Regions from separate parts of the Massilia sp. LXY-6 genome, predicted to be linked through region 2. Evidence: riboswitches for the same ligand, from Rfam matches in the RefSeq annotation. Region 2 holds a riboswitch; the other holds the start of a gene.
The links. Region 2 has a riboswitch for cobalamin ahead of ACI48D_RS25805 (TonB-dependent receptor plug domain-containing protein). Riboswitches for the same ligand answer to the same signal wherever they lie in the genome.
Positions count from the first base shown of each region.

Region 1: another riboswitch for cobalamin. It lies ahead of ACI48D_RS19525 (TonB-dependent receptor); the one in region 2 lies ahead of ACI48D_RS25805 (TonB-dependent receptor plug domain-containing protein).

Region 1 covers NZ_JBKFGF010000046.1:28,690-50,498, forward strand. Annotated here, with positions in the region: gene copC (copper homeostasis periplasmic binding protein CopC) at 25-390, shown strand; gene ACI48D_RS19455 (copper resistance D family protein) at 390-1,325, shown strand; gene ACI48D_RS19460 (ArsR/SmtB family transcription factor) at 1,452-1,796, shown strand; gene ACI48D_RS19465 (arsenate reductase ArsC) at 1,806-2,285, shown strand; gene ACI48D_RS19470 (arsenic transporter) at 2,295-3,587, shown strand; gene arsH (arsenical resistance protein ArsH) at 3,590-4,306, shown strand; gene ACI48D_RS19480 (response regulator) at 4,583-5,272, shown strand; gene ACI48D_RS19485 (SDR family oxidoreductase) at 5,273-6,031, opposite strand; gene ACI48D_RS19490 (hypothetical protein) at 6,006-6,413, shown strand; gene ACI48D_RS19495 (hypothetical protein) at 6,487-6,627, shown strand; gene ACI48D_RS19500 (MipA/OmpV family protein) at 6,734-7,603, opposite strand; gene ACI48D_RS19505 (ATP-binding protein) at 7,902-9,248, shown strand; gene ACI48D_RS19510 (thiol:disulfide interchange protein DsbA/DsbL) at 9,253-9,924, opposite strand; gene ACI48D_RS19515 (hypothetical protein) at 10,025-10,354, opposite strand; gene ACI48D_RS19520 (thiol:disulfide interchange protein DsbA/DsbL) at 10,351-11,013, opposite strand; gene ACI48D_RS19525 (TonB-dependent receptor) at 11,184-13,142, opposite strand; cobalamin riboswitch at 13,229-13,467, opposite strand; gene ACI48D_RS19530 (M1 family metallopeptidase) at 13,593-15,809, shown strand; gene ACI48D_RS19535 (hypothetical protein) at 15,806-16,738, shown strand; gene ACI48D_RS19540 (DODA-type extradiol aromatic ring-opening family dioxygenase) at 16,806-17,618, shown strand; gene ylqF (ribosome biogenesis GTPase YlqF) at 17,664-18,611, opposite strand; gene ACI48D_RS19550 (hypothetical protein) at 18,642-19,259, opposite strand; gene ACI48D_RS19555 (histone deacetylase family protein) at 19,450-20,379, opposite strand; gene ACI48D_RS19560 (AAA family ATPase) at 20,499-21,419, shown strand; gene ACI48D_RS19565 (DUF58 domain-containing protein) at 21,450-21,809, shown strand, end outside.
Region 2 covers NZ_JBKFGF010000090.1:1,096-10,216, forward strand. Annotated here, with positions in the region: gene cobT (nicotinate-nucleotide--dimethylbenzimidazole phosphoribosyltransferase) at 1-424, shown strand, start outside; gene ACI48D_RS25795 (adenosylcobinamide-GDP ribazoletransferase) at 432-1,211, shown strand; gene ACI48D_RS25800 (histidine phosphatase family protein) at 1,215-1,784, shown strand; cobalamin riboswitch at 1,779-2,009, shown strand; gene ACI48D_RS25805 (TonB-dependent receptor plug domain-containing protein) at 2,082-3,932, shown strand; gene ACI48D_RS25810 (FecCD family ABC transporter permease) at 3,950-4,972, shown strand; gene ACI48D_RS25815 (ABC transporter ATP-binding protein) at 4,974-5,750, shown strand; gene cobO (cob(I)yrinic acid a,c-diamide adenosyltransferase) at 5,743-6,369, shown strand; gene ACI48D_RS25825 (cobyrinate a,c-diamide synthase) at 6,369-7,670, shown strand; gene cobU (bifunctional adenosylcobinamide kinase/adenosylcobinamide-phosphate guanylyltransferase) at 7,667-8,227, shown strand; gene ACI48D_RS25835 (CobD/CbiB family cobalamin biosynthesis protein) at 8,221-9,121, shown strand, end outside.

The DNA.
Region 1 (21,809 bases), on a different contig from region 2:
CAAACCTCACGAACAGGAGCAAACATGTCTATCGAACGCTTTCTGGCCATAATCACCTTTGCGCTCGCAAGTACAGTGAGCTCCTCCGCTTTCGCGCACGCCACACTGCAGTCGTCCGATCCCCGGGCAGGCGGCACGCTCGACAGCGCACCGAAACAAGTCCGCCTGAAATTCAACGAAGCGCTGGAGCCGGCGTTCAGCAAGATCAAGCTGACAGGCCCTCAGAACAAACAGATCCCGGTCACGGCAACTACCGTCGACAAGGCGGACCCTACCGTGATGACGGCTCCGCTGCCGCCACTGTCCGCTGGCGAATACCACATCCAGTGGGCTACGATGAGCCACGACGGCCATAAAGTGAAGGGTGAGCTCACCTTCAAGCTCAAGTGATGGGGCCGGGCCTGGAAACTGCCCAGCACCTTGTCACTGCCCTGCTGAACCTGGCGATCGCCATACTCACCGGTGCGACCGTCTGCCGCTTGCGGCTCGGTCGCGACGCATCCGGCTGGGCGGCAGCGCGGCGCCAGCCCGTCCGCAACGCTGCACTCGGCGGGGTCATGTTCGGGTTGGCCGCCAACCTCGTGCTGCTGTGGCTTGAATCGGCAGCGATGGCCGAGGTCCCGGTCACCGACGCGGCCACGGCCACGTGGTCGATGCTGACCTCGACTCACCTTGGGCTCGCGTGGTCCATCGGAATGGTCGGGCTGGCCGTTGCCGCTGCGGGAAGCTTCATCCGGGGCCGAAGTGCGGGGCCGGCGCTGCTGACCCTGGCGGCGCTGACCGTGTTCTGGTACACGCGGAGCATGGTCAGCCATGCGTCAAGCGAAGGCGACTTCAGCGTGCACCTGCTGTCCGACTGGATCCACTTGGGTCTGATCAGCCTGTGGGTTGGGGAAGTGATGCTTTCCGGAGCAGTGATGCTGAGGGCAAGCGGCAACATGAGCGCTGCCGACAGGCGCGCGCGGGCGGCTTACGTGGCGTCTTTGTCCAGCTCCGCAAGCTTCGCCCTGACCGGTATTTTTATCACCGGCCTGTATGCGAGTTGGCGCAGCCTGGGCGGATTTGGCAACTTGTTCGGCACCCCCTACGGCAACACGCTGGTGGCAAAGCTCCTGCTCGTGGCAGTTGCAGCGATGCTGGGCGGGTTCAATCGCTTTTTCGTGATGCCGCCCTGGCTCGCGCGTGAGTCCGCAGGCAAGGCCGCAGCGGCGCTTTTGCCAGTACGGTTCAGGCACATCCTCCGGATCGAAGCTCTGGTACTGCTGGCGGTCGTGGTGGTGGCGGCCTGGCTGGCATCGACCTCGCCACCGGGCGAACAGATGTAATGCCGGCAGCCGGCCACATGGGTCGGCCGCCTCCGGATCAAGGGTTTCCTGCCAGACAATTTATTATTGCATCTCGAGAAACAATTCGACTATACTAGAAACGTCGAATCAATGGCTGGAACCTCTATGGAAAACAAAACCGCAGTCGGCGCCCTCGCGGCCCTCGCCCAGGACTCGCGGCTGGCAATTTTCCGGCTGCTCGTGCAAGCCGGTCCCAACGGCCTTGCCGCCAGCAAGATTGCGGAGGCACTTGGCATGCCGCCCTCCTCGCTCTCGTTCCACCTGAAAGAGCTGTCCAACGCGCACCTCATCGCGCCGCGCCAGGAAGGCCGGTTCCTCATCTATGCCGCGCAGTTCGGCACCATGAACGCCTTGCTGGGCTTCCTTACTGAAAACTGCTGCGGCGGCAATCCCTGCGCTTCGACCGCCAGCCCGGCGTGCGAACCGGGCACCTCCACCTGCGGCTCCTGAACGCTTACCATGAACGTCCTTTTCCTCTGCACCGGCAACTCCTGCCGCTCGCTCATCAGCGAAGCCGTCTTCAATCGCCTGGCTCCAGGCGGCTGGCATGCCATCAGCGCCGGCAGCCAGCCCACCGGCAAACTGAACGAACGGGCGCTCGCCCTGCTGGCCGCCAAAGGCATCCCGACCGGGGGCTACTACAGCAAGTCCTGGGACGAGTTGCCGGTGACGCCCGACATCGTGGTCACCGTCTGCGCCAGCGCCGCGGGCGAAACCTGTCCGGCCTATCTCGGCCCGGTCCTGCGCACGCACTGGGGCGTGGACGATCCGAGCCATGTCGTCGGCACCGAGGAAGCCATCGGTGCCGCCTTCGAGAAAGCGTATGCGATCCTGCGCGCGCGCATCGCAGCCTTCCTGGCCCTGCCGCTGGACGAACTGGCAGCCGATCGCGCCAGGCTCAAGGCCGAGCTCGATCGCATCGGCCGTATCGAAGCCTGAAGGACTCTTGTGCTGACCGCCGTTCTCATTTTCCTGGCAACCCTTAGCTTCGTCATCTGGCAGCCGCGCGGGCTGGGCATCGGCTGGAGCGCCTCGATCGGTGCCGCCGTCGCCCTGCTCACCGGCGTCATCCACCTCAACGACATCCCGACGGTCTGGCACATCGTCTGGAATGCCACCGGTGCCTTCGTCGCCGTGATCATCATCAGCCTGTTGCTCGACAAGGCCGGTTTCTTCGAATGGGCCGCGCTGCACGTGGCGCGCTGGGGCGGAGGCAATGGCCGGCGCCTGTTCGTGATGCTGGTCCTGCTGGGTGCCGCGGTTGCCGCACTGTTCGCGAACGATGGCGCCGCGCTGATCCTGACGCCGATCGTCATCGCCATGCTGGCCGCCCTGCGTTTTTCGCCGAGGGCCACGCTCGCCTTCGTGATGGCGGCCGGCTTCATTGCCGACACCGCCAGCCTGCCGCTGGTCGTGTCGAACCTCGTCAATATCGTCTCGGCCGACTACTTCGGCATCGGCTTCGCCCGTTATGCCGCGGTCATGCTGCCGGTGAACCTGGTATCGGTGGCCGCCACGCTGGCTGCGCTGGTCTGCTTCTTCCGCAAGGACATCCCCGCCGACTACGACCTGGCCCAGCTCAAGCGCCCTGAAGAGGCCATCCATGACCGTGCGACCTTCCTGACCGGCTGGTGGGTGCTGGCGCTGCTGCTCGCCGGCTTCTTCTGGCTCGACGAGGTCGGTATCCCGATCAGTGCCGTTGCCGCGGCCGGTGCCATCCTCCTGCTCGCGGTGGCCGCGCGCGGCCACCGGATCTCGACCCGGGAAGTGCTGCGCGGAGCGCCCTGGCAGGTGGTCGTGTTCTCGCTGGGGATGTACCTGGTGGTCTACGGCTTGCGCAACGCCGGCCTGACCGCTTACCTGACCGCCGTGCTCGACCGCTGCGCCGCGTTCGAAGGCAAGGCGGGCATCTGGGGCGCCGCACTCGGCACCGGCTTCATCACCGCCATCCTGTCGTCCATCATGAACAATATGCCGACCGTGCTGGTCGGCGCCCTGGCCATCGACGCGAGCTCGGCCCAGGGCGTGGTGCGCGAAGCGATGGTGTACGCGAACGTCATCGGCGCCGACCTCGGCCCCAAGATCACGCCGATCGGCAGCCTCGCCACCCTGTTATGGCTGCACGTACTGTCGACGAAGAATATCCGGATCTCGTGGGCTGACTACTTCCGGATCGGTATCATGCTGACCTTCCCGATTCTCCTGGTAACCCTGGGCGCACTTGCCGTACGATTGAGCTGAACATGGACAAGATCCCGAACCTCCCCAACATCAAGCCCGAGCTGCTGGACCTGCCGACCAGGGCCAAGCTCGAACCCGCGCAAGCCATCACGCACCCGCCGCGCATTCTGATGCTGTACGGCTCGCTGCGCGAACGCTCCTTCAGCCGCTTCCTGACCTGGGAAGCCGCGCGCATCCTGGAACACTTCGGCGCCGAGGTCAGAATCTTCGATCCGATGGAGCTGCCGATGGCCGGCAGCGTGCCCGAGACCCATCCGAAGGTGGTCGAATTGCGCGAGCTGTGCCTGTGGTCGGAAGGCCAGGTATGGTGCAGCCCGGAGCGCCATGGCGCGATCACGGCGGTGATGAAGAACCAGATCGACTGGATTCCGCTGGAAATGGGCGCGATCCGGCCAAGCCAGGGGCGCACGCTGGCGGTGATGCAGGTCTGCGGCGGTTCACAATCGTTCAACGTGGTGAACACCCTGCGCCTGCTGGGGCGCTGGATGCGCATGTTCACGATCCCGAACCAATCCTCGGTGCCGATGGCCTATAAGGAATTCGACGAGGCCGGCCGCATGCGTCCATCCGCCTACTACGACCGGGTGGTCGACGTCATGGAAGAGCTGTACAAGCTGACCCTGCTCATGCGCGGCCGTACCGACTACCTGACGGACCGCTACAGCGAGCGCAACGAACGCGCCCGCAAGGCGATCGACCGGCAGATCGAGAAGCTGTAAGAGTTCGCCTGTCCCCCTTCCTGACGCGCCAACTTGGTGCGCTCCAGCAACGGCGATGAACCGCGTCTATGGCGAGTATTCCAAGAAGGACCCGAAAATAGGCTGAGCCACCGTATTTGTGACTCCCAGTCACAAATCACGCCCGCAAAAATCCGCTTCGGCGGATTTCTTTGACCGGCCCCATTTGTCGTGAAATTGTATCGATTTGTCCATTTAGGCCAGCAAATGTGCTCTTTGATACTTGCTCTTATACAATGACGGGTCAAGGAGAACATCATGTATCGCGTACTGTTGGTCGAAGACGATCCGCGCCTGGCGGAACTGGTCACGGAATACCTGTCCGGCTATGAATTCTCGGTCGAGCTCGCCACGCGCGGCGACACCGCGCTCGACCATTTCAAGCAGGGCGCGCCCGATATCGTCGTGCTCGACCTGATGCTGCCCGGCATGGACGGCATGGTCGTGTGCCGCCAGATCCGCGAGCTTTCCGAGGTGCCGATCCTGATCCTGACGGCGCGCGAAGACACCTACGATGAAGTCTCGGGCCTGGAACAGGGCGCGGACGACTTCGTCAACAAGCCGGTCCAGCCGCGTGTGCTGCTGGCGCGCCTGCGCGCCCTGCTGCGCCGCACCCAGGCCAAGGCGGCGGCGCTCGACACCCGCGTGCTGGAGTTTGGCGCCTTGCGCATCATGAGCAAGGACCGCAGCGTCAGCTGGCGCGGCCAGCCCTGCGTACTCAGCAATACCGAATACAAGCTGCTGCTGGTGCTGGCCGAGGCGGCCGGACGGGTGCTGTCGCGTGACGAACTGCTCAAGAAGATGCGCGGCATCGAATTCGACGGCCTGGACCGCAGCATCGACAACTGCATCTCCAAGCTGCGCAAGAAGTTCGACGACAACCTGTCGGAAAAGATCAAGACCGTGTGGGGCGAAGGCTACCTGTTCTCGCCCTCGGCCTGGAATTGATCAACGGCCTCCCGAGACGTCGATGAAGCTGCCGGTGGTATAGGACGCTTCGTCCGACAGCAGCCACAGGATGGCCCGCGCCACTTCAATCGCTTCCCCGCCCCGTCCCATCGGCACCGACGATTTCAGGCGCTCGATGCGTCCCGCTTCGCCGCCGCTGGCGTGCATCTCCGTATCGATCAGGCCGGGCCGCACGCCGTTCACGCGAATGCCCTCGTCCGCCGTTTCCTTCGCCAGCCCGATCGTCAGCGCGTCCAGCGCCGCCTTCGATGCCGCATAGTCGACGTATTCCCCGGCCGCGCCCAGCACGCCGGCGCGCGAGGAGACGTTGACGATCGCGCCGCCGCGGCCGCCGCGCCTGGTCGACATGCGCAGCACCGCTTCGCGCGCGCACAGGAAGCTGCCGGTGACGTTGGTGGCCAGGATGCGCCCGATGCGCGCCGCATCCATCTGGTCGACCCGCATCTGGCGCGCCAGGATGCCGGCGTTGTTGACGAGGGCGTCGAGGCGGCCGCAGCGCGCGTCGATCCCGGCGAACATGCGCAGCACCTCGTCTTCGCGCGACACGTCGGCGCCCACCGCGAAGGCACTGCCGCCGGCCTCCTCGATGGCGCGCACGATGCCGTCGGCGGCGCCGCCGTCGCTGCGGTAGTTGATCACGACACGGTAGCCGCGCCCGGCAGCCAGCAGCGCGCAGGCGGCGCCGATGCCGCGGCTGGCGCCGGTTATCAGGATGGTCTTGCCGGTCTGTTCGCTCATGCGCCCAAGGATAGCGCGGCGATTCGAAGATGGGAAGGATCGCCAGCGGCGCATTGAAAGTGGCGACCTGACCGTGCTCGGCGCCGGCCGCGAAGCGCCAGGTGACGGCCGCGAAGCCGTCGTCGGCCTCGCCGTTCGCCAGCGGCAGCGGCTGTTCGGGACCGTCCGGCCGGCGCAGACGGGCCCCGCCCTCGGCCTTCTTCGGGAACACGAAGCGCACCGCGGCGCACTGGTGCGCGCGCTGGGACACGTCGACCCAGCGCGCGAAGGCCAGCGCCTGGGCGCAGGCGGCGCGCAGGTCGGCCACGTCGTACACGCCGTCGGGGCGCACCGCGATCGACACCTGCGGACGCAGCGTGAAGCCGCCCTTGCGGTTCAGTGACAGCGCGGCGTTCTCGTCGTAGGCGGCCTTCTGCAGCGGGAACACGGTGCGGCCCAGCGGGTCGAGCGGCAGGTTGAGCTGGGTCGACTTGCCGTTCAAGGCCAGTTGCAGCCCGTCGCCAGGGGCGCCGCGCTCCCTGGGCAGCACCTGCAACTGGCTCACCAGCATGTTCTTCGGGCCGCCGTACTTCTCGAACACGACCATGGTCCGGTAGGCGTCCCGGTAACTCACGGCGTCCCCGTCGTGCGCCTGCGCGCCGGCCGAACCGGCCGCCAGCAGCAGGGCAAGGGATGCAATGAATTGTCGGGCGGGACGCATCGTCAGAATCGATAAGCGAAGGCGGTCGAAACCGTCAGGTTGGTGGACCGCTCGGCAAGCGGGCTATGGCTGGCGTCGCCCAGCAGGCGTTTGGCCTGCAGGCTCGAGGTCAGCATCCAGGACGGGCCCAGGACCCAGTTCCAGCGCGCGCCCACCTGCACATCCTGCAGGCCGCCGCCCGGCTCGTAGGCGCGGAAGCGGCTGCGCAGGCTTTCCGCCGCGCTGACGCCGAAATAGCTTTCGTTGTACTGGCGGTTGACCACGCCCAGCCCGGCCGTCAGCGATACCCGATGGCGCTCGCCGGCGGCCAGGGCCAGGCGCTGCACGCCCAGCTCCAGGCGCGCGCCGTCATGGTCCCTGCCGGCGCCGGCCAGCAGGCTGGAGGTCAGGCGCCACTGCGGGCTCAGGTAGACATTGTAGAAGCCTCCGGCCTGCAGGCGCGCACCGATCTCATCCATACCGTCCAGGCGCCCCGACATCAGCAGCATTTGCCCGCCCAGCTTGGGCGCCAGCCCTGCCACGCCGTTCACGCCGTCGATGACGATGCCGGTGCCGGACTCGTCGCGGCCGGGCTTGAGCGCCAGCAGCGGTCCGTATTCGACAGTGGGCGACTTCGACAGGTGCATGCCTGCGCTCATCCCGGAAATGAAGATGCCCTTGCTCCATTCGACCTGAAGCACCGGCAATGCGGACAGCTTGCGGCTTCCCGCTCCCTCGTAGCGCGGCGCCGACTGTACGCCCAGCCCCACGTACATGTCGCGGCTGCCGTCCGGCATCGGATTGACGGCCGGAGTTTGGGCCCGGGCAATGCCGCCGGCCAGCAAGGCAGCCAATACGCCGGCGCTCAAGACGGGAGGAAGAAGCTTGTTCATATGCGGAGTAAAGATTCTGAAAGACAATATTCTACGTGCTTGTCTTTCTTCCTCCCATTTCTCCTGGCGAATAAAAAGAGCCCACCCTCACTCGCGGCTCAGGTGGGCCAAACGGAAAAACCTGATGAGTACCCATCGTACGCAGGGCCGGCAAGCCAATCCCCCTCGACATGTCGAAGTTTTGTCTTCAATTTGTAAAACATAAACTTTATGATCATTGCTCCTATACAATCCCGACCATGAGCAAGTCGAACCTTTTCCATGTAACCGGTAGTTACCGGCGTATCGGGGCGGCGGCGTGAACCGTCTGTTCTTCCGCTTCTTCATCCTGGTCATGCTATCGATCACGGCAGCGACCTTCGTCGTGTATTTCGTGTTCGCGCGCCTGTACGGCGATCCGCTGGACGACATCGCGCGGCGCCAGGCCTCGGCCCAGATCTTCCTGCTCGAACACTATGTGGACCAGGCGCCCGCCGACGAATGGCTGGTTCGCCTGAACAAGGTACGCGAGGTATCCAAGGCGCATTTCGACCTGATCCCGCTCGACCAGGCCCGCGCCGCCCTGCCGCGCGGCGCGCTGGCGGCCTTCGAGCGCGGCGAGATCGTGCTCGACCCCGGCCGCAAGACCCTGTTGCGGCGCGTCGACCTGGGCGGCGACCGCTATATCGGCAGCAACGAGGACGCAATCAGCGCCTCCGGCCTGCCGATCGACCTCGGTCAGGCGCTGCTGATGGAAGTGGTGCGCTACGTCGTGGTCGCGCTGGCGCTGCTGGTGCCGATCGCGCTGTGGTCGCGCTCGCACTGGCAGGGCTTGCAGATGCTGTCGCGGGTGGCGGACGAGTTTGGCGCGGGCAAGCTGTCGGCGCGCGCCGCCATGAAACCGTCCGATGCCGCCTATCCGTTGGCCGGGCGCATCAATGCGATGGCCGAGCGCATCCAGGGGCTCTTGGAATCGCAGAAGAACCTGCTGCACTCGGTGTCGCACGAATTGCGCACCCCGATCGCGCGCCTGCAATTTGCACTCGAGCTGCTGGCAGATCCGCCCGGCGCTCCGGCGGCCGGCGCTCCGGCGGCCGGCAACCCCAGGTTGGCCAAGCGCATAGGCGCAATGCACGGCGACCTGGCCGAGCTGAACGAACTGGTGAACGAACTGCTCTCGATGAGCAAGCTGGACAACGCCACCGAGCCGCAGCGCGCACTGTTCGAGGTCGAGCCGGTGCTGCGCGCATGCGCCGACGGACTGCATCCGCGCCCGGCCACGCTGCAGCTCGAACTCGGCGCCATGCTGGGCAGCGTCGACGGCGACCGTCGCCTGCTGTCGCGCGCGGTCGGCAACCTGCTGCGCAATGCCCAGAAATACGCGGTGCAAACGGTGGTCCTGAGGGCGCGCCGCGATGGCGGCCTGCTCGAAATCCTGGTCGACGACGACGGCCCCGGCATTCCCGAGGAGGAACGGGAACGCATCTTCGAAGCCTTCTACCGGCTCGACCGCAGCCGCGACCGCGCCACCGGCGGCTTCGGCCTCGGGCTGTCGATCGCACGCAAGGCGGTCAGGCTGCACGGCGGCACCCTGCGCGTGGAGCGCTCGCCGCTGGGCGGAGCGCGCTTTGCGATCCGCCTGCCGGACGGCGTGATCGCTCCCTAGGCGCTTACTTCGACGCCGCCGCCTTGGCGACCAGGGCGTCGGCCACCTGCAGCGTGGCCTGGAACATTTCCTGCGGGTTGTTCGTCTTCAGGGTGGCGTTGACGGTCGACGGCGAGGTCATGTAGCGGCCGTCGATGACCAGGGTTGGCACCGACTCGACCTTGTAGGCGCTGAGCACCCTGTCCAGCTGGCGCATGCGGGTCAGCACGCCGAACGAGTTCCAGGCATTCAGGAAAGTCGCGCGGTCGATGCCGTTCTTCGAGACCCAGTCGATGATGGCGTCGTCCTTGTTCAGGCGAATGCGCTGCTGGTGCACGGCATGGAACACCTTGGCGTGCATCTCGTCGAGCTTGCCCAGCGCTTCCAGCGTCAGGTACAGGTGGGCTTCCGGATCGTTCGGCCCGGTGTATGGCATGTGGATGCGGCGCACCTGGATGCGGTCGCCCTGCTTTTTCACCCATTCCTCGAAGCCCGGTTCCAGGCCATTGCACACCGGGCAGTGGTACATGAAGAACTCGATCACCTCGACCTTCTTGCCGGCCGCCTGCACCGGCTGGGGCTGGGCCAGGGTCGTGTAGTCGACGCCGTTCTGCGGGTTCGCTGGCGAAGCAAGCGCGGGAGCGGCGATGGCGGCGGTGGCGAGCAGGCAGGCGGCCGCAAGGCGCAGTAGACGCATGGGAAATTCCTCGTGAATAATTAATCGACAATGCCTAGCTTAGCATTCTTTGAGGCAAAAAAAATCCCGCCGAAGTGGCGGGATTCATGGTCCTGGAGAATCAGCGGCGGCGGGCGTCGGGTGCCTCCGGCTTGACGTGGCTGGCGCCGTACCACAGGTGTTCCCACCAGTGGTCGCGCGAGCGCACGGTCAGCAGGCAACGCCGGTCGACCTCCCCTTTGAACAAGGGGTCCGCACACTTGTTCGTCATCAGGGCATAGCGCTGGTTCTCGGCATTCACCAGGGCGAGGCAGAGCCAGAAGACCACGCCGACGAGCACCGCCACGATGGCCCAGGCCCAGTGGAGGTAATAGCTGGTGTCGTGCAAGTCCTCGTCTTCCGGCTTGGACTTGTCGTAGATCTTCAGGATCTTGCCTTCCGCATCGCTCATTTCGTTTTGGCTGCCTTTGCGACCAGTGCGTCCATCACCTGCAGGGTTGCCTGGAACAGCTGGGGTTCGTTGCTCGACTTCACCGAATTGTAGACCGTGGCCGGCGAGGTCTGGTACTTGCCGTCGATGACGATGGTCGGCGCGCCATCGACCTTGTACTCGTTCACGATTTGCGGCAGGCGGCGCAGCTTGGTCATCACGCCGAAGGAATTCCAGGCGTTCGTGAAGGTCGCACGGTCGATGCCGTTCTTCGATACCCAGTCGATGACCGTCGCATCGTCCTTCATGCGGATGCGGTCCTGGTGGATGGCCTTGAACACCTTGGCATGCATCTCGTCGACCTTGCCCAGCGCTTCCAGCGTCAGGTACAGATGGGCTTCTGGATCGTTGGGGCCGCTGAACGGCAGGTGCACGCGCTTCAGGACGATGTTGTCACCCTGCTTTTTGACCCACTGTTCGAACTGCGGTTCCAGCGCGTTGCAGTGCGGGCAGTGGTACATGAAGAACTCGATCACCTCGACCTTCTTGCCGGCAGCCTGCACCGGCTGCGGCTGAGCGAGCGTCACGTATTCGACGCCGTTCTTCGGGTCGGTCGGCGAGGCGAAGGCGGTGCTGGCGACGAGGCTGGCGGCAAGCAGGGCAAAACGCAGGGAACGCATAAGAATCCTTCTCGAATTGGTTGTGCAAACGACCGCGAGATTACCACTTTTTCGCCGGCCAGCCTTAGTCCGGGCTTATTTTTTGCACTGCTTACCGCTTGTTACACCGGGGTCAGAGCCCGAATTTGGGCAATTACCCAAATTCGGGCTCTGACCCCGGTTTGATTTACTTAAAAGTCATAGCGGGCTGACAGCTTCAGCTGGCGGCCGTCGCTCGGGTAGATGCCCGAGCGGCAGCCGAAGGCGTTGCTGAAGTAGCGGCGGTCGGCCAGGTTCAGGCCCGACGCGGCCAGCTCCCACGGCCCCAGCCTGACGGCGTAGCGCGCGTCGAAGGTTACATAGGACGGCATGCGCGCGGCGCAGGAATTGTCGAAGTCGCTGCCGTAACGCTGGCGGTCGACCCACTGCGCGCCGACATCTGCGCTCTGGCCGTTGCCCGGCAGCCAGGCCAGGCGCGCCGTGAGCACGTTCTTTGGCACCAGCACCATCTCGCGGCCGGCGTTCGGGCCGGAGGTGAAGGTGGCGTTCACGTGCTGCAGGTGGGCGGTGGCGCGCCAGGCCGGCGCCAACTGTGCCTCGGCATCGATCTCGATGCCTTCGCGGCGGGTCGGGTCGAGGTTGGTGTTGGCGAAGGCGGTCGGATCGTAGAAGATCTCGTTGTCGAGCTTGTGGCGGAACGCGCGCGCAGTCACCTTGCGCGCATCATCACCCCAGCTTGCGCCCAGCTCCAGGTCGTGCGAGGTCTGCACCTTCAGCAGGCTCAGACTGGTGCGGAAGCTGTTCTCGTCGACGTTGGCCACGCGGTAGCTCTGTCCGCCGCGCGCGCTCAGGGTCAGCTGCGGCAGCACGCGGTAGCTGCCCTGGGCTTCCCAAGCGTTCTGGGCCTGCGCCCCGTTGTCCGGCGTGCCTCCCATGATCGCGTCGACGTAGTCCTTGTCGAAGATCTCGCGGCGCGCGCCCAGCGCCACGCGGCCGTCGTGGGCCGGGTCGAAGCGCAGCTCGTCGCGCACGTAGAAGGCCTTTGATTTCTGGCTGGCGTCGGCCAGCGAGAAGCTCGATGTGGTCTTGCGCTTCCAGTCGATCACGTCGATGCCGGTGACCAGCTCGTTCAGCATGCCGGCGCCGATGTCGTGCAGCCAGCGGGCGCGCGGCGAGAACTGGTTCTGGCGGCCCTTGTACTTCATCACCGAAGCGCTCGGGCCGAAATAATAGTTCGACTCGGCGTCGCGCTCGCGGTGCGACAGCTCGGCCGCCAGGTCGACCGCGCCGAGACGGTATTCGGCGAAGGCGTTCACGCGGTCGGTGTCGAGCGAGCCGAAGTCTTTCGGGGTCCGGGTCTGGCGCGGATCGGCCTCGAACTGGGCCAGGGTCAGCGAGCCCGGCAGGCGCGCATCCTGGCGCGCGCTCTCCACGCGCACGCCGGCGCGGCCGCCCGTGTACGCGAGCTGCAGGCCGGCCGAGACGCTATTTTGCGTGAAGGCGTTGTTGGCGCGGTAGTTGGCGTTGTCCTGGCGCGCCACGGCAACGTCGGCGCTGATCGGGCCGGCCACGTGCGCCAGCTGCGCGCGCAGGTCGCGCTCCCTGAACTGGCCGGCTTCGGCGAACACCGAGCCGTGTGTGCCCGGCTGTGCATGACGGGCATCCTTGCGCGTCACGATCTGGATCACGCCGCCGGTCGCGCCCTCGCCGTACAGCACGCTGCTGCCGCCGCGCACGATCTCGATGCGCTCGACCGTGTCGATCGGAATGGTCGACAACACGGAATTGCTCAGCTCGTTCTCGTTCAGGCGGACGCCGTCGACCATGATCACCATGTTCTGGGCGCTGTTGGTGCCGAAGCCGCGCAAGTCGAGCGCGAAGTCGGGCGAGGAGTCCAGGCTCTGGCGCCCGAACACGCCGCCGATCTTGCGGATCGCCTGGTTGACGTCGTTCACGCCGGCCTGGCGGATCTCGTCGCGGGTGATGACGGTGGCGCCGATCGGCTCCAGGGATTCGGCGCTGGGAAAGCGCGAACCCGTGATCACGACGGTGGCCGGGGCGGCCTCGTCGGCATGGGCGGCAACCGGAATGGAAAACGCGGTGGCAATAGAGGTGGCGCAGGCCAGCGCAAGCGGCTTCAAGGAATTCATCGATTAATCGTGTTCGAGCAGTGTTCGAGCGTTAGGCCGGCGCGCGTCCCCGCACACCGGCTCGTCACGGAAGCGCGGCGATGCGCCCGCTTCCACCTGTCCTGGCCGGTATCCGGGCTCGCAAGACAGACCGCCCCACCTTCCTATGCGCAGTGACAGCACACAGTGGTTTTAGAGGCGGCCAGTCGCCGTGAAGGCGACGCTTGTTTACCGTTGCGGGGGCAGCACACGTTGGCGCGGTGCCGGGGGCACCTGCGCTCCGTGTTTCCCGTTTAACTGCACGCGATTGAAGCCGCGTGCGGGCACCAGAACCGGCAAATTATAAACCTATTAAGCAACATCCCTTGCCAATTTGTAGGCTTGTATGGGTTTTCTGACAGTATTTTCGCATATAGTGTGAACACAAATACAACTTAACAAAATTCAATTCCAAATTTTTGGGGGTCCTGCATGAGATTGGGTTCCACAGTACTGCGTAGGTGCGCGCTCGCCGCCCTGCTGGCGGCGGGGGTGGCGGTCACCGCCGAGCTGCTCGCCGAACCGGGCGGCGCAGCGGCCGCGTCCAGCGCGCCCGCGCCTTCCCTCGACGGCATTGCCCTGGCGGCGCCGCATGCCGCGGCGGTGAACGTGCCCAGCAGCCCGAACGCCTGGGGCGGCGCCCGCACCGGGAGCGAATCGACGCTGTCGGACCGGGTCGTCCACTACGACATCGACGCCACCCTCGACCCCGTCAAGCACACGGTGACGGGCCGCGAAAAACTCACCTGGCGCAACAGGAGCAGCGTGCCGGTGAAGAGCGTCTACCTGCACCTCTACATGAATGCCTTCGAAGGCACGGGCAGCACCTTCTTTACCGAGAAGCGCGAGCGCGGGTCCGGGTTCCGCTCCGGCGTCGACATCAAGGATGGCGAATGGGGCCACATGCTTCTACGCAGCGTGACCCAGGGCGAGGCCAGCGTGCCCTGGACTTTCGTCCACCCCGACAACGGCCCGGCCACGGACCACACCGTGGTGCGCTTCGACCTGCCGGCCGCGGTCGCGCCAGGCGCCTCGACCACCTTCGACATCGACTTCCACACCCAGCTGCCGCGGGTGATCGCGCGCACCGGTTACTTCGGTAGCTTCCACCTGGTCGGCCAGTGGTTTCCCAAGATCGGGGTACTGGAACTGCCGGGCGAACGCGGGGCCACGGCGCCGCGCTGGAACGCCCACGAAATGCACCTGAACTCCGAGTTCTACGCCGACTTCGGCAGCTTCGACGTGCGCCTGACGGTGCCGAAGGAGTACACGGTCGGCGCCACCGGCGAGCCGCAGGGAGCGCCGGTCGAGAACAAGGGCATGCTGACCCACCGCTACGTGCAGGGCGACGTCCACGACTTCGCCTGGACCGCCGACAAGCGCTCCGCCAAGCCGATGGTCGAGACCTGGACCGGCCGGAGCAGCCCGCAGGTCACCGTCACCGTGCTGTATCCCCCGGAGTATGCGGCGAGCGCGGCGCCGGCCATGAAGGCGGCCAAGGATTCGCTGAGCTACTTCTCGAACACGCTCGGCCCCTACCCCTACAAGACGCTCACGGTCGTGATCCCGCCCTACAACGCGGAAGAAGCGGGCGGCATGGAATACCCGACCTTCTTCACCGCCGAAGGCTATGCGCAGGTCGAGCCGGGCACCGCCAACCAGTACCTGCTCGACTTCGTGACCATCCACGAATTCGGGCATGGCTACTTCTACGGCCTGCTGGCCACCAACGAGTTCGAGGAACCGGTACTCGACGAAGGCCTGAACGAGTACTGGGACCTGCGCATGGTCCGCGACCGCGGGCAGCAGGTCTTCGCCGGCACCCCGCTCACCCGCAAGCTCGGCTTTTCCCCCGGCTTCCAGGCCTTCGCCGCCGAGCGCATGGGCACTCCGCGCGGCGATCCCGCCGATGCGCCCGGCCAGAACGCCTATGACCGCCTGCAAGGCATCGGCCCGGTCTACAGCCGCACCGCGACCCTGATGCGCGACCTCGAAGCGCGGGTCGGCAAGGAGCCGATCGAACGCGCCTTCAAGGAATACTACCGGCGCTGGAAGTTCCGCCATCCGAGCACCGCCGACCTGCGCGAGACCCTGGCCGACGTCACCGGCCAGCGCGCCGCGGTCGACTCCGTGTTCGCCCAGCAGGTCTATGCGGTGACCAAGGTCGACGACCGCATCGCCGATTTCAGCAGCCGCGAACAGCTGCCGTTGCCGGGAACGCGCCAGGTGGGCAGCAGCTGGGTCGAGGACAAGCAGGCCGACCTCGACAAGCGCATCGAGAAGGAGCGCGAGGCATGGAAGAAGGCGCATCCGAAGGCGAAGGAAGGCCTGGGTCCCTACCCCTTCCGCACCGAGGTGCTGGTGCGCCGCTACGGCGCCGCGGTGCCGCAGACCGTGCTCGTGAAATTCGCCGACGGCAGTGCGGAAACCGTGCGCTGGGACGGCACCGAGTCCTGGCGCAAGTTCAGCTGGACCAGGCCGGCGCGCGCCGTCTCGGCCGAACTCGACCCGCAGCGCCTGCACTACCTCGACGTCAGCAAGCTGGACGACAGCCGGACACTCAAGCCCGACGCCCGCGCCTCGCGCCGCTGGGGCATGGACGTCGCCGCCTTCATCGAATACCTCCTCACCCTGATCGCGACCGTATGATGAGCATCGACCAGACCCTCGACTCCCCTTCCCTGGCACCGCAGAACACCCGCGTGCGCCGCCGCAGCGGCTTGCGCCCGCTTCTAGGGGCCATGCGCGCCGCGCTGCAGTGGCGCCTGCTGCTGTGGTGGGCCGTGCTGCTCCTGCTGCCGACCCTGGCCGCCAGCCTGCCGGTGTGGCAGATGCTGGGCGCGAACCTCGACCACTCGGTCTACGCGGCCCAGCTGGCGGACAAGCTCGACATGCTCGCCATCGCCGACCTGCTAAGCAGTGCGCGCGAGCGCTTCGCTCCCGCCATCGGCAGCGGCGGCATGGTCGCGCTGGCGCTGACCCTGCTGCTGTCGCCGCTGCTGGCCGGGATGACGATCTACGCGGCGCGGGCTAGCCGCCGTCCCGGCTTCATCGACCTGCTGGCCGGCGGCGCCCAGGAATACGCGCGCATGTTCCGGATGATGGTGTGGAGCGTGGTGCCGCTGGTAGTGGTCGGCATCGCCGCCGGCCTCGCCTTCAAGATCGCCGGCAAGACGGCCGAGCGCGCGATCCTGGAAAGCGATGCCGACCGCGCTTTGCACATCGCGATGATCGTCTCGCTGGCCGTGTTCGTGCTGGTCCACGCCACCATCGACGCCGGCCGCGCCCTGCTGGCCAACGAACGCCGGCGCCGCTCGGCCATCGTGGCCTGGTGGGGCGGCGTGCGGCTGATGCTGCGCCGTCCGTTCTCGCTGCTGGGCGTGTACGTGGCGGTCACCGGTATCGGCCTGCTGCTGGCCGGCCTGCTGGTGCTGGCGCGCGTGCAGGTGCCGGCGCTGGGCGCGGGCGGCACCGCCGCCGCCTTCCTGCTGACCCAGTTGACGGTGCTGGTGCTGGGCTGGATGCGCAGCGCGCGGCTGTTCGCGATGATGGCGCTGGTGAGGGCGCGGCCGCAATAAGCTGCTTTGCACGCGGCGGGCGAGGATCGGCTACCATGGCCGTTTCAATATCCGCCGAGGAGCCGCCATGTCCACACGCCTGCCCACCTATTTCGTCTCGCACGGCGGCGGCCCGTGGCCCTGGATGAAGGACCAGTACGGCGGCGCCTACGACAAGCTCGAAGCCTCGCTAGTCGACATGCGGCGCCAGGCGGGCAGCCGCCCGAAAGCCGTGCTGGTGGTGACCAGCCACTGGGAGACCGATCAGTTCATGGTCTCGAGCGGCACGGCGCCCGCCATGATCTACGACTACGGCGGCTTCCCGCCGCACACCTACCAGATCAGTTATCCTGCGCCGGGCAACCCGCAACTGGCCGCCCGCGTGGCGGACTTGCTCACCGCCGCCGGCCAGCCGGCCGGGCTGGACCCGGAGCGCGGCCTCGACCACGGTACCTTCTCGATGCTCTACCCGGTCTATCCGGAAGCCGACATGCCTGTGGTGCAGCTGTCGATCCGCCACGGCTACGATCCGGCCGCGCACCTGGCCGCCGGACGCGCGCTGGCGCCGCTGCGCGACGAGGGCGTGCTGATCGTCGGCAGCGGCCTGTCCTTCCACAACCTGCGCCAGTTCGGCCCCGGCGGCGCGCTGGCCTCGCACGCCTTCGACACCTGGCTGCAGCACGTGCTGCTGGAACTGTCCCCGAGCGACCGCGAACAGGCGCTGCTGCACTGGAGCGAGGCGCCCTATGCGCGCCATGCGCATCCGCGGGAGGATCATCTGGTGCCGTTGTGGGTGGCGCTGGGTGCGGCCGAGCAGGAACCGGCGGCCTGCGTGTATCACGAGGACGCGTTCTTCGGGGCGCTGACGGTATCGAGTTTCAGGTTCGGGCAAACCGCTTAAGTAACGGGGCCTCGAGCAACGCGCGGTAGCTTGCTCGAGGTTCCCTCACGTACCGCGCTTGCCGCGCGCCGCTTCCTCGGCCTTTTGCGCCGCCTTCTCGGCCGCGATGCGCGCCTTCTCTTCCATCTCGATGCGGTGCTTTTCCAGCGCCGCCGCGCGGGTTTCCGGCGTCTCCAGGCTGATGCGGCCCAGCGCGCCCTGGCGATAGTCCTGCAGCAGCACGTGGGCCGCCTTTTCGTAGTCGTAGTCGCCGCCGCGCACGCGGAAGCCACGGCGCGCGGCCACGCCCTCGATCACACCGACCCCGTCCATGCCCTCCGTCTTGAAGCCGTAGCGGGCGCTCAGGAGTTGCGGGTAGCGTTCTAGCAGCAGCGTGCCCAGGAACTCGGCCACTTCTTCCTCGATCACGGCATTGGTGCCGACCGCATGGCTGGCGGCCAGCATCAGGCCGTCGCTTTCCATCGCAATCTTCGGCCACAGCATGCCGGGAGTATCGACCAGCACCGTAAACTTGTCCAGGTAGATCTTCTGCTGGGCCTTGGTGACGGCCGGCTCGTCGCCGACCTTGGCCACGCGCTTCTTCAGCAGCGCGTTCATCAGGGTCGACTTGCCGACGTTCGGTATGCCCATGATCATGATGCGCAGCGGCTTGGTCGGCACCCCGCGGTGCGGTGCCAGCGTCTTGCACAGCTCGGGAATGCGCGCCACGTCGGACGGCTTCTTGGTCGTCATCGGATAGGCCGTCACGCCTTCCTGGGCGTCATACCAGGCGGCCCAGGCGGCGGTCGCCACCGGGTCGGCCAGGTCGGTCTTGTTCAGGACCTTCAGGCAGGGGCGCTGGCGGAACTTGCGCAATTGCTCGACCATCGGGTTGCTGCTCGCCTGCGGCAGGCGCGCGTCCAGGACCTCGATGACCACATCGGTGTTTTCCATCTGCTCCGCGGCCTGCTTGCGGGCCGCGGCCATGTGGCCCGGGAACCATTGAATCGACATGCTTACTCTCAATAATCTGCGTACAAGGCGCTATTTTACGCTGGAGAAGCTGGTGAGCTCCTGTTCGGTGAAGGTCGGGTTCGCCACTGCCTGGCGCAGCAGCTCCGCAAAGTCGCCCTGCCGCAGCAGGGCCAGGTCCTGCTGCTGGCGCCCGAGTGCGCGCTGGATCAAGGGGTGGGCCAGCAGCCTGGCTTCCTTTTTCGGCGTGTTCGGAACCACGCCGGTGATCCTGATGGCGGCCTGGTCGGTGGCATCGTACTCGCGCCCGACCGCCGATTCGGCCTGGCTGGGCTCGTCCACCAGCAGGCAGCGGATCGCGTAGGCCAGCGAAGCCAGTCCGTCCTCGGCCATCTGCGTCAGCAACCCGCCTTCGGCCTCTTTTCCGGGAATCATCCGCATGACCTCGTCCAGCACCGCCGGCCAGGGCTGCTGGTCGGGGTCGTGCGCCAGGATGCACTGCCACAGCTCGGCGACGATCTCGCGCGCGCGGCCCTGGGTCGCCGGCGCGTGGAGGGCCGCGAAGCGCTCGCAGGCGGGCATGAGCCGGGTCGCGGCCGCAGTGGCGCAGGCCAGCCGCGCCGTCGGCGGGAATGCCGCGAGTGCGGCCAACAAGTCCTGCTTGTCGTAGCTGAACATCGAATCTGCCATTGGCACATTCTACCGCGCAACCGGCTTTGGCTCACATTCGCTCGGCGGCAGCGGCTGGCCCGGGTCGAAGGCCTGCAGCTCCTTGCCCGCCAGTTTGACGTCCCTGGCGAACCCCAGTCCTGTTTATCGTCGAGGTTAGATATGGCTGCGTTGCGTCGGTTCACTCGACCGGCGCAGGGGACACGTTATCTCAATCCAGCTCCGCCAGCGCCTTGACGTGCGCGGCTACGCTGCGCCCCAGGGCCGACAGGTTGTAGCCGCCTTCCAGGCAGCTGACGATGCGCCCCCCGGCGTACAGGCGGGCGACCTCGACCAGCCGGTGGGTGATCCACGCGTAGTCCGCCTCGACCAGTGCCATGCCGCCCAGCTCGTCTTCCTTGTGGGCGTCGAAGCCGGCCGAGATGAAGATCATCTGCGGGCGGTGTGCATGCAGGGCCGGCAGCCATTGTTCCTGCACCAGCTTGCGCACCACCTCGCCGCCGCTGTAGGCCGGCACCGGGATGTTCACGCTGGTGGCGGTGACCGGGGTCGGCTCGCTGTACGGATAGAAGGGATGCTGGAAGAAGCTGGCCATCAGCACGCGCGGGTCGTCGTGGAAGGCTTCGTCGGTGCCATTGCCGTGGTGGACATCGAAGTCGACGATGGCGACCCGTTCCAGTCCGTGCACCTCGAGCGCGTGGCGGACGGCGATGGCGACGTTGTTGAACAGGCAGAAGCCCATCGGCTCGCCGGGACGCGCGTGGTGGCCGGGCGGGCGGATCGCACAGAAGGCATTGTCGACGGCACCCGCGATCACGTCGTCGGTGGCGGCCAGCGCGAGGCCGGCGGCGCGCAGGGCGGCCCGGTAGCTGTCCTTGCACAGCAGGGTGTCGCCGTCGAGCGGATAGTGTTCGCCGGCGCCCGGCAGGTTGTCGCGCACCAGGTCGAGCGCGCCCTGGCTGTGGTTGCGCAGGATCGCCGCCGTATCGGCCGGCGCGCCGTCGCGGCGTTCGACCAGACCGTCCAGGCGCGCCAGGATCAGCTGGTCCTCGATCGCCTGCAGCCGCGCCGGCGTCTCGGGATGCCAGTCGCCCATCTCGTGCAGGGAACAGTCGGGGTGGCTGTAGATTGCTGTACTCATTGTGCTGCGCTCATCCGTATCACATGGGATCGGCGTTCTCGCATAGAATCGAAAGGCCGAAAAAATTGCCGATAGCGCTAATCTACCATGCGCCCAGGCGCAACGAGAAAAAGCCATTCATGTTCAAACAATTGCATTCAGCCGCACGCCAGGTCGGGAGAATCGTGGTGGGCAAGGACCAGCAGGTCCGCCTCGCCCTCACCTGCCTGCTGGCCGGCGGCCACCTGCTGATCGACGACGTGCCCGGGGTCGGCAAGACCACGCTGGCGCATGCGCTGGCGCTGACGCTGGGGCTGCAGTTCAACCGCGTGCAGTTCACCAGCGACCTGCTGCCGGCGGATGTGGCCGGCATCTCGGTGTATGAGCGCGAGAAGAACGGCTTCGTGTTCCATCCCGGCCCCATCTTCACCCAGGTGCTGCTGGCCGACGAGATCAACCGCGCCACGCCCAAGACCCAGTCCGGGCTGCTGGAAGCGATGGAGGAGCGCCAGGTCACGGCCGACGGTGTCACGCGCGCCCTGCCGGAACCCTTCTTCGTGATCGCGACCCAGAATCCGGCGCACCAGATCGGCACCTTCCCGCTGCCCGAGTCCCAGCTCGACCGCTTCCTGATGTGCCTGTCGCTCGGCTATCCCGACGCCAGCGCCGAGCGCGCCCTCCTGATGGGCGAGGACCGGCGCGCGATGCTGAAAACCCTGCAACCGGTGATGCGGCCCGAAGAGCTGCTGGATGCGCAGCGCTCGCTGCGCGCGATCCACGCTTCGAGCCCGCTCATCGATTACCTGCAGGCCCTGGCCCAGGAATCGCGCTCGGGCAAACTGTTTGCCGAAGGGCTGTCGCCGCGCGCCACCCTGGCCCTGCTGCAGGCGGCGCGCGCCTGGGCCGCGCTGGAAGGACGCGACCACGTGATCCCGGAAGACGTCCAGACCCTGCTGGTGCCGGTGTGCGCGCACCGCCTGCGGCCGCTGAAGTCGGCGATCGGCGGCGGCAGCGCCAGCCGCGACCTGGTGCTGCAGCTGCAGAAGCTGGTGCCGGTCTGAGATGGCGAGCATGAGATGAGGACCGTGGCCGTGGCCAGACTGCCGCTCGGCGCCCGGGTGTTCGGCTGGCTGCGCGGACGGCGCAGCACCTGGCGCGAGCGCAGCACCGCGCGCGACCGCGGCGAAGTGGAGCTGAACCAGCGCCGCGTGTATGTCCTGCCGACCCGCGCCGGCCTCGGCTTCGGCGCCCTGCTGCTGGCGCTGCTGATCGGCTCGGTCAACTACGACCTGGGCCTGGGCTTCGGCCTGACCTTCGTGGCCGCCGCCTGCGGGCTGGTCGACATGTTCTATACCTACCGCAACCTGGCCCACCTGCACCTGCGCCCGGGCCGTGCCAGCGCCGTGTTCGCGGGCGAGGAGGCGCCGTTCGAGCTGCTGCTGGCCAACCGC
Region 2 (9,121 bases):
CAAGCAGCAGGTGATCGAAGCCGCGGTCGAGCGCCACGCCGGCGTGACCGATCCGCTCGACGTGCTCGCCACCTTCGGCGGTTTCGAGATCGCAATGATGGCCGGCGCCATGCTGCAGGCCGCCGCGCTGCGCAAGACCCTGCTGATCGACGGCTTTATCGTCACCTCCGCCCTGCTGGTCGCCTGCCGCCTGGCGCCCGCGATCCTCGACTACTGCGTGTTTGCCCACTGCTCGGACGAAGCCGGCCACCGCCGCATGCTCGAGCAACTCGATGCGAGACCTCTGCTGCAGCTGGGCATGCGCCTCGGCGAGGGCACCGGCGCTGCACTCGCGCTGCCGCTGCTGCATGCGGCCGTCAACTTCCTGAACGAGATGGCGACCTTCTCTTCCGCTAGCGTCAGCGAAAAGTCCGTCGGCGAATAAGAACAAGATGCAGCAAGTCCGCCTCTTCTTCATCGCACTGCAGTTCTTCACGCGCCTGCCGATTCCGACCTGGGTGGGCTTCGAGGCCAGCTGGCTGCAGCATGCCTCGCGCTACTTCCCGCTGGTCGGCTGCGTGGTCGGGGCGATCGCCGCTGCCGTCTACTTCGCGGCCGCGCTCGTACTGCCGGCGCCGGTGGCCGCCGTGCTGTCGACCGCCGCCTCGATCTACCTGACCGGCGCCTTCCATGAAGACGGCTTCGCCGACGCCTGCGATGGCCTGGGCGGGGGCGTGACGCCTGAGCGCGCGCTCGAGATCATGAAAGACTCGCGTGTCGGCGCCTATGGTGCGATCGGCATCGCCTGCATGCTGGCGGCCAAGCTGTCGGCACTGGCGATGCTGCCCCCGCGCCTGGCCGTCGGTGCGCTGTTCCTGGCCCATCCGTTGTCGCGCCTGGCCGCGGCCTCGCTCATCTGGAAACTGGACTACGTACGCGGCGAAGGCAAGGCCAAGCCGCTCGCCCAGCAGATGACGGGAACCGAATTCGCGATTGCGGCCGTGACGGCGCTGTTGCCGGTACCGATCCTGCTCGCCGTCGGCTGGATTGCGCCCGATGCCGTGCTGGCTGCGCTGCTGGCCGCCCTGCTGGCCGCGGTCTGGCTCGGCCGCAAGCTGGAACAGCGCCTCGGCGGCTATACGGGCGACTGCCTGGGCGCGGTGCAGCAGGTGGCCGAGGTGCTCGTCTACGTGTGCGTACTGGCCACGCTGGGCCATGGCGCCTGGTCCTGAGCAGTGAAGCTCTACCTGGTCCGCCATCCGCAGCCCGAGATCGGCCAGGGCCTGTGCTACGGCGCCACCGACGTGCCGGTCACTGAACCCGAACTCGCGCGCGCGCATGCACGCCTGCACGCGGCCGGTCTGCCGGGCGATCTTCCGGTCTATGCCAGCCCGCTTCAACGTTGCTCCCGCCTCGCCCGGCGCCTGACCCCGGCCCCGCCGACACTCGATGCGCGCCTGGCCGAGATGGATTTCGGCCGCTGGGAAATGCAAGCTTGGGATGCGATTCCGCGCCATGAAGTCGACGCCTGGGCCGCCGACCTGCTCCGCTACCGCCCCGGCGGCGGCGAATGCGTGCTCGACGTGGCGCGCCGCGTCGCCGCCTTCATTGATGACCTGCGCGCTGACTTGAGCAATGAGCTGCGCCAGGCCGGCCATGCGGAAGCGCTGCTCATCTGCCATGCCGGCACCATCCGCCTCCTCGGCGCCATGCGCGGCGGCCTGCCCCTCGAAGAAGCCGCGTTGAATGCCGCCAGTACGCCGCATCGCATCGGCTACGGCGAAATGGTCGTGCTGGAAGTATAATATCCACGTTTTGGTGCTCGCGCCTGTGTTCTCAGGCGCAGTTAAACGGGAAACACGAAGCTCTTCGAACGAGCCAACGTGTGCTGCCCCCGCAACGGTAAGCAAGTACCGCATCGCGTCATCGCCGATGCGGCAACCGTCTTTTCATACCACTGTGCGCAAGCATGGGAAGGTCAGACGGCCACACTTGCCAGCCCGGATACCGGCCAAAAGGTGGGAGCGACGGCTTGCCGGCGCTTCCGTTCAATCTGGCCTACGGGGACGTCGGCCGGTTGTCTACGAGAGAAAAACATCGTCATGCGCTTTCCCGTTTCACGGCATGCGGCCGCGCCGCTGCTCGCCTTTACCCTTGCTTCGCCTTCGATTTCCGCCCTGGCCGATCCCGCCATCGAGTCCGTGGTCGTCACCGCTGCCCGCACGCCCCAGCGCGCCGACGAAGTGATCCCCGATACAACCGTCATCGGCAGCGAAGAGATCGCGCGCGCCGGCGCCGGCTCGGTCGCCGACCTGCTGCGCCGCCAGCGCGGCATCGAGATCGCCCGCAATGGCGGTCCGGGCGCCAGCACCAGCGTCTACCTGCGCGGCGCCAACAGCAACCAGATCGTGGTCCTGATCGACGGCGTGCGTATCGGCTCCTCGACCACCGGCGCGGCCAGCTGGAATGCGATCCCGCTCTCGACCATCGACCATATCGAGATCGTCTACGGTCCGCTCAGCTCACTGTACGGTGCCGACGCGATCGGCGGCGTGGTGCAGATCTTCACGAAGAAGAGTGCGGGCAAACCGGCCTTCAGCGCCGGCGCTGGCGCCGGCAGCTACGGTACCAGCGCATACGACGCCGGCGTGCACGGCGCCACCGGCGGCGATCACAGCGTCAGCTATGCATTGAGCGGCGCGCATGAAGAGGCAAGCGGTTTCTCGGCCACCCGCCCTGGCGCGTTCGGCTACAACCCGGACGACGACGGCTACACCCGTAACAGTGTGAACGGACGCCTGACCGTGCAGCTCGCGCCGGGCATTGACGTGGGCGCACAATTCCTGAAGAGCCGCCTGCGCGCACAGTACGACAGCGGCGCCTCCAGCTACGACACGCATAACGAGCAGGACATCGACAGCTATGCCGTGTTCCTGAACGGCCGCATCCTCCCCAACTGGCGCAGCAGCCTGCAGGCCGCCCGCTCGAACGACAAACTGGGCAGCTTCACCAGCACGGCGGCCAGCGGCACCAGCCAGATCGACACGCGCCAGGACGAACTCACCTGGCAGAACACCATCGACCTCGGCAGCGACACCCTGCAGGTCCTGTTCGGCCACCGCAAGGAACAGGTGCTGTCCAGTTCCAGCGCTGCCTTGAACCGTTCGCGCGTCACCAACTCGGTGGCCGCGGCGTACGATCTGCGGCGCGGCAGCCACCTGCTCGACCTCAGCCTGCGCAACGACCATTCCATCTACGGCGCCAAAACCACCGGCGCGGCCGGCTATGGCTACGAATTCAGCAGGGATCTGCGCGCCACCGCCAGCGTCGGTACCAGCTTCCGCGCCCCGACCTACAACGAGCTGTACTACCCGGGCTACGGCCTGGTCACGAACAAGCCGGAACAGGGGCGCAATGCCGAGGTGGGCATCCGCTACCGGATCGCCGGCGCCGAGCTGCAGGCGAATTACTACCGCAACCGCCTGACCGACATGATCGTGACCGTCAATCCCTGCCCGAGCCGCACCGGCAGCTGCGCCTACAACGTCAACCATGCCCTGCTCGAGGGCTTGACGATGTCGGCCGACACCCATGTCCGCGACCTCGACCTGCGCGCCAGCGTCGACCTGCAGGATCCGCGCGACGAGTCCACCGGCAAGCAGCTGGCCCGCCGTTCGCGCCGCCATGCCAGCCTCGCCGCCGACTACACCGTCGACCGCCTCGGCCTGGGCGCCGAACTGCAGGCGTCAAGCAGCCGCTTCGACGATGCGGCGAATGCCAACCGCCTCGGTGGCTACGGCTTGCTGAACCTGTACACTACATGGCGATTCATGCCCGACTGGTCGCTGCTGCTACGCCTCGACAATACGCTCGACAAACGCCACGACCTGGCGCGCAACTACGGCACGGCCGGACGCAGCTGGTTCGCCGCGCTGCGCTATGGGACCCGTTAATTCACTCTTCATTCAGCATGCATCCAGTCCACCCAAGCGCGCGCCGGCGCGCCACCATGATCGTCGGCACGCTCCTGCTCGCCGCCCTTGCCTGCATGCTGTTCGCCGGCGTCACCGGGTCGGTCACGGTCGCGCTGCCGGAGCTGCCGCGGGCGGTCATGGAGTTGATGCGCGGCCGGCAGGATTCGCTGGCCGCCTCGCTGCTTGCGCTGCGTGCCGGACGGGCCCTGACCGCCTTCGTCACCGGCGGCGCGCTGGCGCTGGCGGGCGTCATGATGCAGGCCTTGCTGCGCAACCCGCTGGCCGACCCGTATGTGCTGGGGATCTCGGCCGGCGCCTCGGTGGGTGCCCTGTTCGCGCTGCTGATGATGTCCGCGGCGATGGTGGTCGACGGCGCCGCGCTGCTCGGCGCGGTCGCGGTCTCGATGCTGCTGTATTTGCTGGCGCGGCGCGACATCCGCGGCGGCGTGGCGGCCGAAGGCGGCACCTCGACGCTGCTGCTGACCGGGGTGATCCTGATGTCGGCCTGCATGGCCCTGGTGACGCTGATGCTGTCGATCGCGCCCGAAGGCAGCCTGCGCAACATGGTGTTCTGGATGATCGGCGACCTGGCCGGCACGCCGCTGCGCGTGCTGCCCTGGATCGTGCTGGGCGGCGCGCTCGCCTTCGCCCTGCGCAATGCGCGCGCGATGAACGTGCTGGCCCTGCATGCGGATACCGCGCGCACGCTCGGCATCGAAGTCGGCCGGCTTCGAAAAGGGCTGTTCTTCGTGTCCGGCGTGCTGACCGCCAGCGCGGTGACGAATGCCGGCTCGATCGGATTCGTCGGCCTGATCGTGCCGCACGCCTGCCGCTTCGCCTTCGGCCCGGACCACCGGGTGCTGATTCCCTCGGCGGTACTGCTGGGCGGCAGCTTCCTGGTCCTGTGCGACACCCTGGCGCGCACCGTGGTCGCCCCGACCCAGCTGCCGGTGGGCGCGATCACGGCCCTGATCGGCGCGCCGGTCTTCCTGTATCAACTGCACCAACTGCGCAAATAAGATGATCGCTACTCAAGGACTCACGCTGCAGCTTGCCGGCCGTACGCTGGTGCGGGATCTCGACTGGACCATCCAGGCCGGCGAGTGCTGGAGCATCATCGGCCGCAACGGCGCCGGCAAGAGCACCCTACTGCGCACCCTGGCCGGACTGCGCGGCGCGGATGAGGGCGCGGTCCGGCTCGACGGCAAAAAGCTCGACGACTGGCCGCTGGAAGAGCTGGCACGCAAGCGCGCCTACCTGGCACAGTCGCGCAACGACGCCTTCGCCTACAGCGCGATCGATACCGTGCTGTCGGCGCGCCATCCCTACCATGCGAACCGCTACTGGGAAGGCAGCGACGACCACCGGGCGGCACTGCAGGCACTGGCGGCGATGGAGGTCGACCACCTGGCGGCGCGCGATGTGCGTACCCTGTCCGGCGGCGAGCGCCAGCGGGTTGCGATCGCCGCCCTGCTGGCCCAGGACACGCCGCTGCTGCTGCTGGACGAGCCGGCCAACGCGCTCGACCTGGCGCATCAGGTCAGCGTGACCGGCCTGCTCGCGCGCCTGTGCCGGCGCGAGCGCAAGACGGTCGTGATGATCGGCCACGACCTCAACCTGGCGCACGGCATCTCCACGCACGCCCTGCTGTTGCGCGGCGACGGCGGCTGGCTGGCCGGCCCGGTCGCACAGGTGATGCAGCCGGCGCTGCTGGGCGATTACCTCGGCCACCCGATCGAGATGATCGAGCACGGCGGCCGCCGCATCTTCATTCCCCAAGAGGACTACCATGAATGACATGACGTTTGAAGACACTGCCGCGCTCAACGAGCGCCACCGCCAGCGCATGGAGCGCAAGAAGGCCGTCATCGATGCAAAAATCGCGGCGGCCGACAAGAAGATCGGCATCATTATCGTCAATACCGGCAACGGCAAGGGCAAGAGCTCGAGCGCCTTCGGGATGGCGGTGCGTGCACTCGGCCACGGCATGAAGGTCGGCGTGGTCCAGTTCATCAAGGGTGCGATGTCGACCGGCGAAGAACGTTTTCTCTCGCGCTTCCCCGACGAGGTGAGCTTCCATGCGATGGGCGAAGGCTATACCTGGGAAACGCAGGACCGCGAGCGCGACATCGCCAGGGCCGGCGAAGCGTGGGAACAGGCGAAGCGCTTCCTCGCCGATCCGGCCTATGGGCTGGTGGTGCTCGACGAGCTGAATATCGCCCTGAAGTACCGCTACCTGGACGTGCACGCGGTGATCGCCGACCTGCTCGACCGTCCGCCGATGCAGCACGTGGTGGTGACGGGCCGCGCGGCGCCGCCCGAGCTGATCGAGGTGGCGGACACCGTCACCGAAATGAACGTGGTCAAGCACGCCTTCAAGGCGGGCATCGCGGCGCAAGCCGGCACGGAGTGGTGATGGCACATCCCGGCGCACGCATGCTGCTGGTGGCGGCAACCGCTTCCGGCCAGGGCAAGACCACCGTCACCGCCGCCCTCGCACGCGGCCTGGTCCGCCAGGGCCAGCGGGTGCGGGTGTTCAAATGCGGTCCCGACTTCATCGACCCGCTGCTGCTGGAGCGTGCCTGCGGCGCAGCGGTGCACACGCTCGACCTGTGGATAGTCGGCTTGCAGGAGTGCCGGCGCCGCCTGGCGGAAGCTGCGCGCGACGCCGACGTGGTGCTGATCGAGGGCGTGATGGGCCTGTATGACGGCACCCCCTCCGCGGCCGACCTGTCTCGCGCTTTCGACATCCCGGTGCTGGCCGTGATCGACGCCTCCAGCATGGCGCAGACCGCCGGCGCCGTGGTGCAGGGCCTGCGCGACTACGGCCCGGTACAGATGGCCGGTGTGGTTGCCAATCGCATCGCGAGCGAGGGCCATCGCCAGATGGTGGCGGCCTCGCTGCGCGATATTCCTCTGCTGGCGACGCTGCCGACACAGGCGCGCCAGCTGCCCGAGCGTCACCTGGGCCTGGTGCTGCCGGGAGAAGTCGACGACATCGACGCGATCCTGGACGAGCTGGCCGACCGGCTGCACCTCGACACCCAGGCCTGGCAAGCGCTGACGCCGCGCCTGCCCGAACACGCCGACCCGGATGAGCCGATTCCGCCGCTGCTGGCCGGGAAGACGGTGGCGATCGCGCGCGATGCCGCGTTCTGCTTCATCTATCCGGCCAACCTGGACGTGCTGCGGCAGCTCGGCGCCCGGCTGCGTTTTTTCTCGCCGCTGGCCGGTGAGCCCGTGCCGGCGGATGCGGATGCGGTCTGGCTGCCGGGCGGCTATCCGGAGCTGCACATGGAGGCGTTGTCCGGGGCGGTGCGCTGGCATGAGTCGATCCGCGCCGCACACGCCGCCGGCCTGCCGATCCTGGCCGAATGCGGTGGCATGATGGCGGTGTCGGAATCGATCACCGATACCGAAGGTCGCTGCTGGACCATGCCGGCCCTGCTGCCGGGCCGGGTGCTCATGCAGCAACGCCTGGCCGGATTGGGCTCGCAGGGGATGCCGACCGCGGCCGGCGAGCTGCGCGGCCATACCTTCCATTATTCGCACCTGGACACCGGGCTGGCACCGGTCGCCTACACGGTCAAGCATCCGTCCGGCGCCCAGGGCGAAGCGGTGTACCGGCTCGGGTCCCTGACAGCGTCCTACTTCCACGGCTTCTTCGCCTCGAACCCGCTGGCCGCGGCCGGCCTGTTCGCGAAGGCGGCGCCATGAGCCGTACCCTGGTGTTCGGCGGCGCCCGTTCCGGCAAGAGCCTTCTTGCCGAGCGCCTGGCGCGGGAGTCCGGCAAGAAGGTCGTGTATGTCGCCACCTCGCACGCCGGCGACGCCGAGATGGCGGAGCGCATCGTCCACCATCGCGCACGCCGGCCGCCCGAATGGCAGACGGTGGAGGAAGCGACCGCGCTCGCCGCCACCCTGCGCCGTCTGTGCGCGCCGGAGCGCATCGTGCTGGTCGATTGCCTGACCCTGTGGCTCAGCAACCTGATGTTTTCGTCGCAGCGGGACTACCCGGACGTCGGCGCCATCGCGCTGCCACCCCTGTTCTCCCGGGAGCGCGCCGACCTGCTCGCGTGGCTGGACGAACCGTCGCCCGGCGAAGTCGTGTTCGTGTCGAACGAAGTCGGCATGGGGATCGTGCCGGTCGGCGCGGTCTCGCGTGCGTTCGTCGACGAAGCGGGCCGCCTGAACCAGGAGCTGGCGGCGCGCTGCGAGCGGGTGCTATTCGTGGCCGCCGGGCTGCCGCTGGCCCTGAAGGGTGGTCCATGCTGAGCGGGCTGCCGCCGCTCGCCATCGCGCTGCTGCTGGCGGCGGGGATTGCGCTCGACCTGCTGCTGGGAGAGGCGCGGCGCTGCCATCCATTGGTGGGTTTCGGCCGGATGGCGCAGTGGCTGGAGCGGCACCTGAATCTCGGCGGCTGGCGCATCGCGCGCGGCGCCACCGGCTGGGTGCTGGCGGTGCTGCCGCTGACGGCGATGGCCGCCTGGCTGTGCGCCAACTCAGGAATCGCCGGCCTGGCGCTCCACGCGCTGCTGCTCTACCTGTGCCTCGGGCTGCGCAGCCTGCGCGACCATGCTTTGCCCATCCATGCGGCGCTGGCGCAAGACGACCTGCCGCATGCGCGCCGGCTGACTGCGCGCATCGTCAGCCGCGACACCACGCAGGCCAGCGCGGCCGACCTGGCGAAAGCCGGCGCCGAGTCGCTGCTCGAAAACGGCAACGACGCCGTGTTCGGCACCCTGTTCTGGTTCCTGGTGGGTGGCGGTGCCGGCGCCCTGCTGTTCCGGCTGGCGAACACACTGGATGCGATGTGGGGCTACCGGAATACGCGCTTCAATCTGTTCGGCCGCGTGGCCGCACGCGTCGACGACCTGCTGAACTATGCGCCGGCACGCCTGACCGCACTGTCGTATGCGCTGCTGGCGCCGGGCGGCAGGCTGCGCGCGCTGCGCTGCTGGCGCGCGCAGGCGAAGGCCTGGAGCAGCCCGAACGCGGGTCCGGTAATGGCCAGCGGCGCCGGCGCGCTCGGCATCAGCCTGGGCGGCGCCGCCACCTATGACGGCGAAGTCGAGCTGCGGCCGGTGCTGGGTGCCGGCCGCGCCGCCACCGCCGCAGACATCCCGCGTGCCTGGCGCCTGGTCTTCCGCACAGCCCTGCTGTGGACAG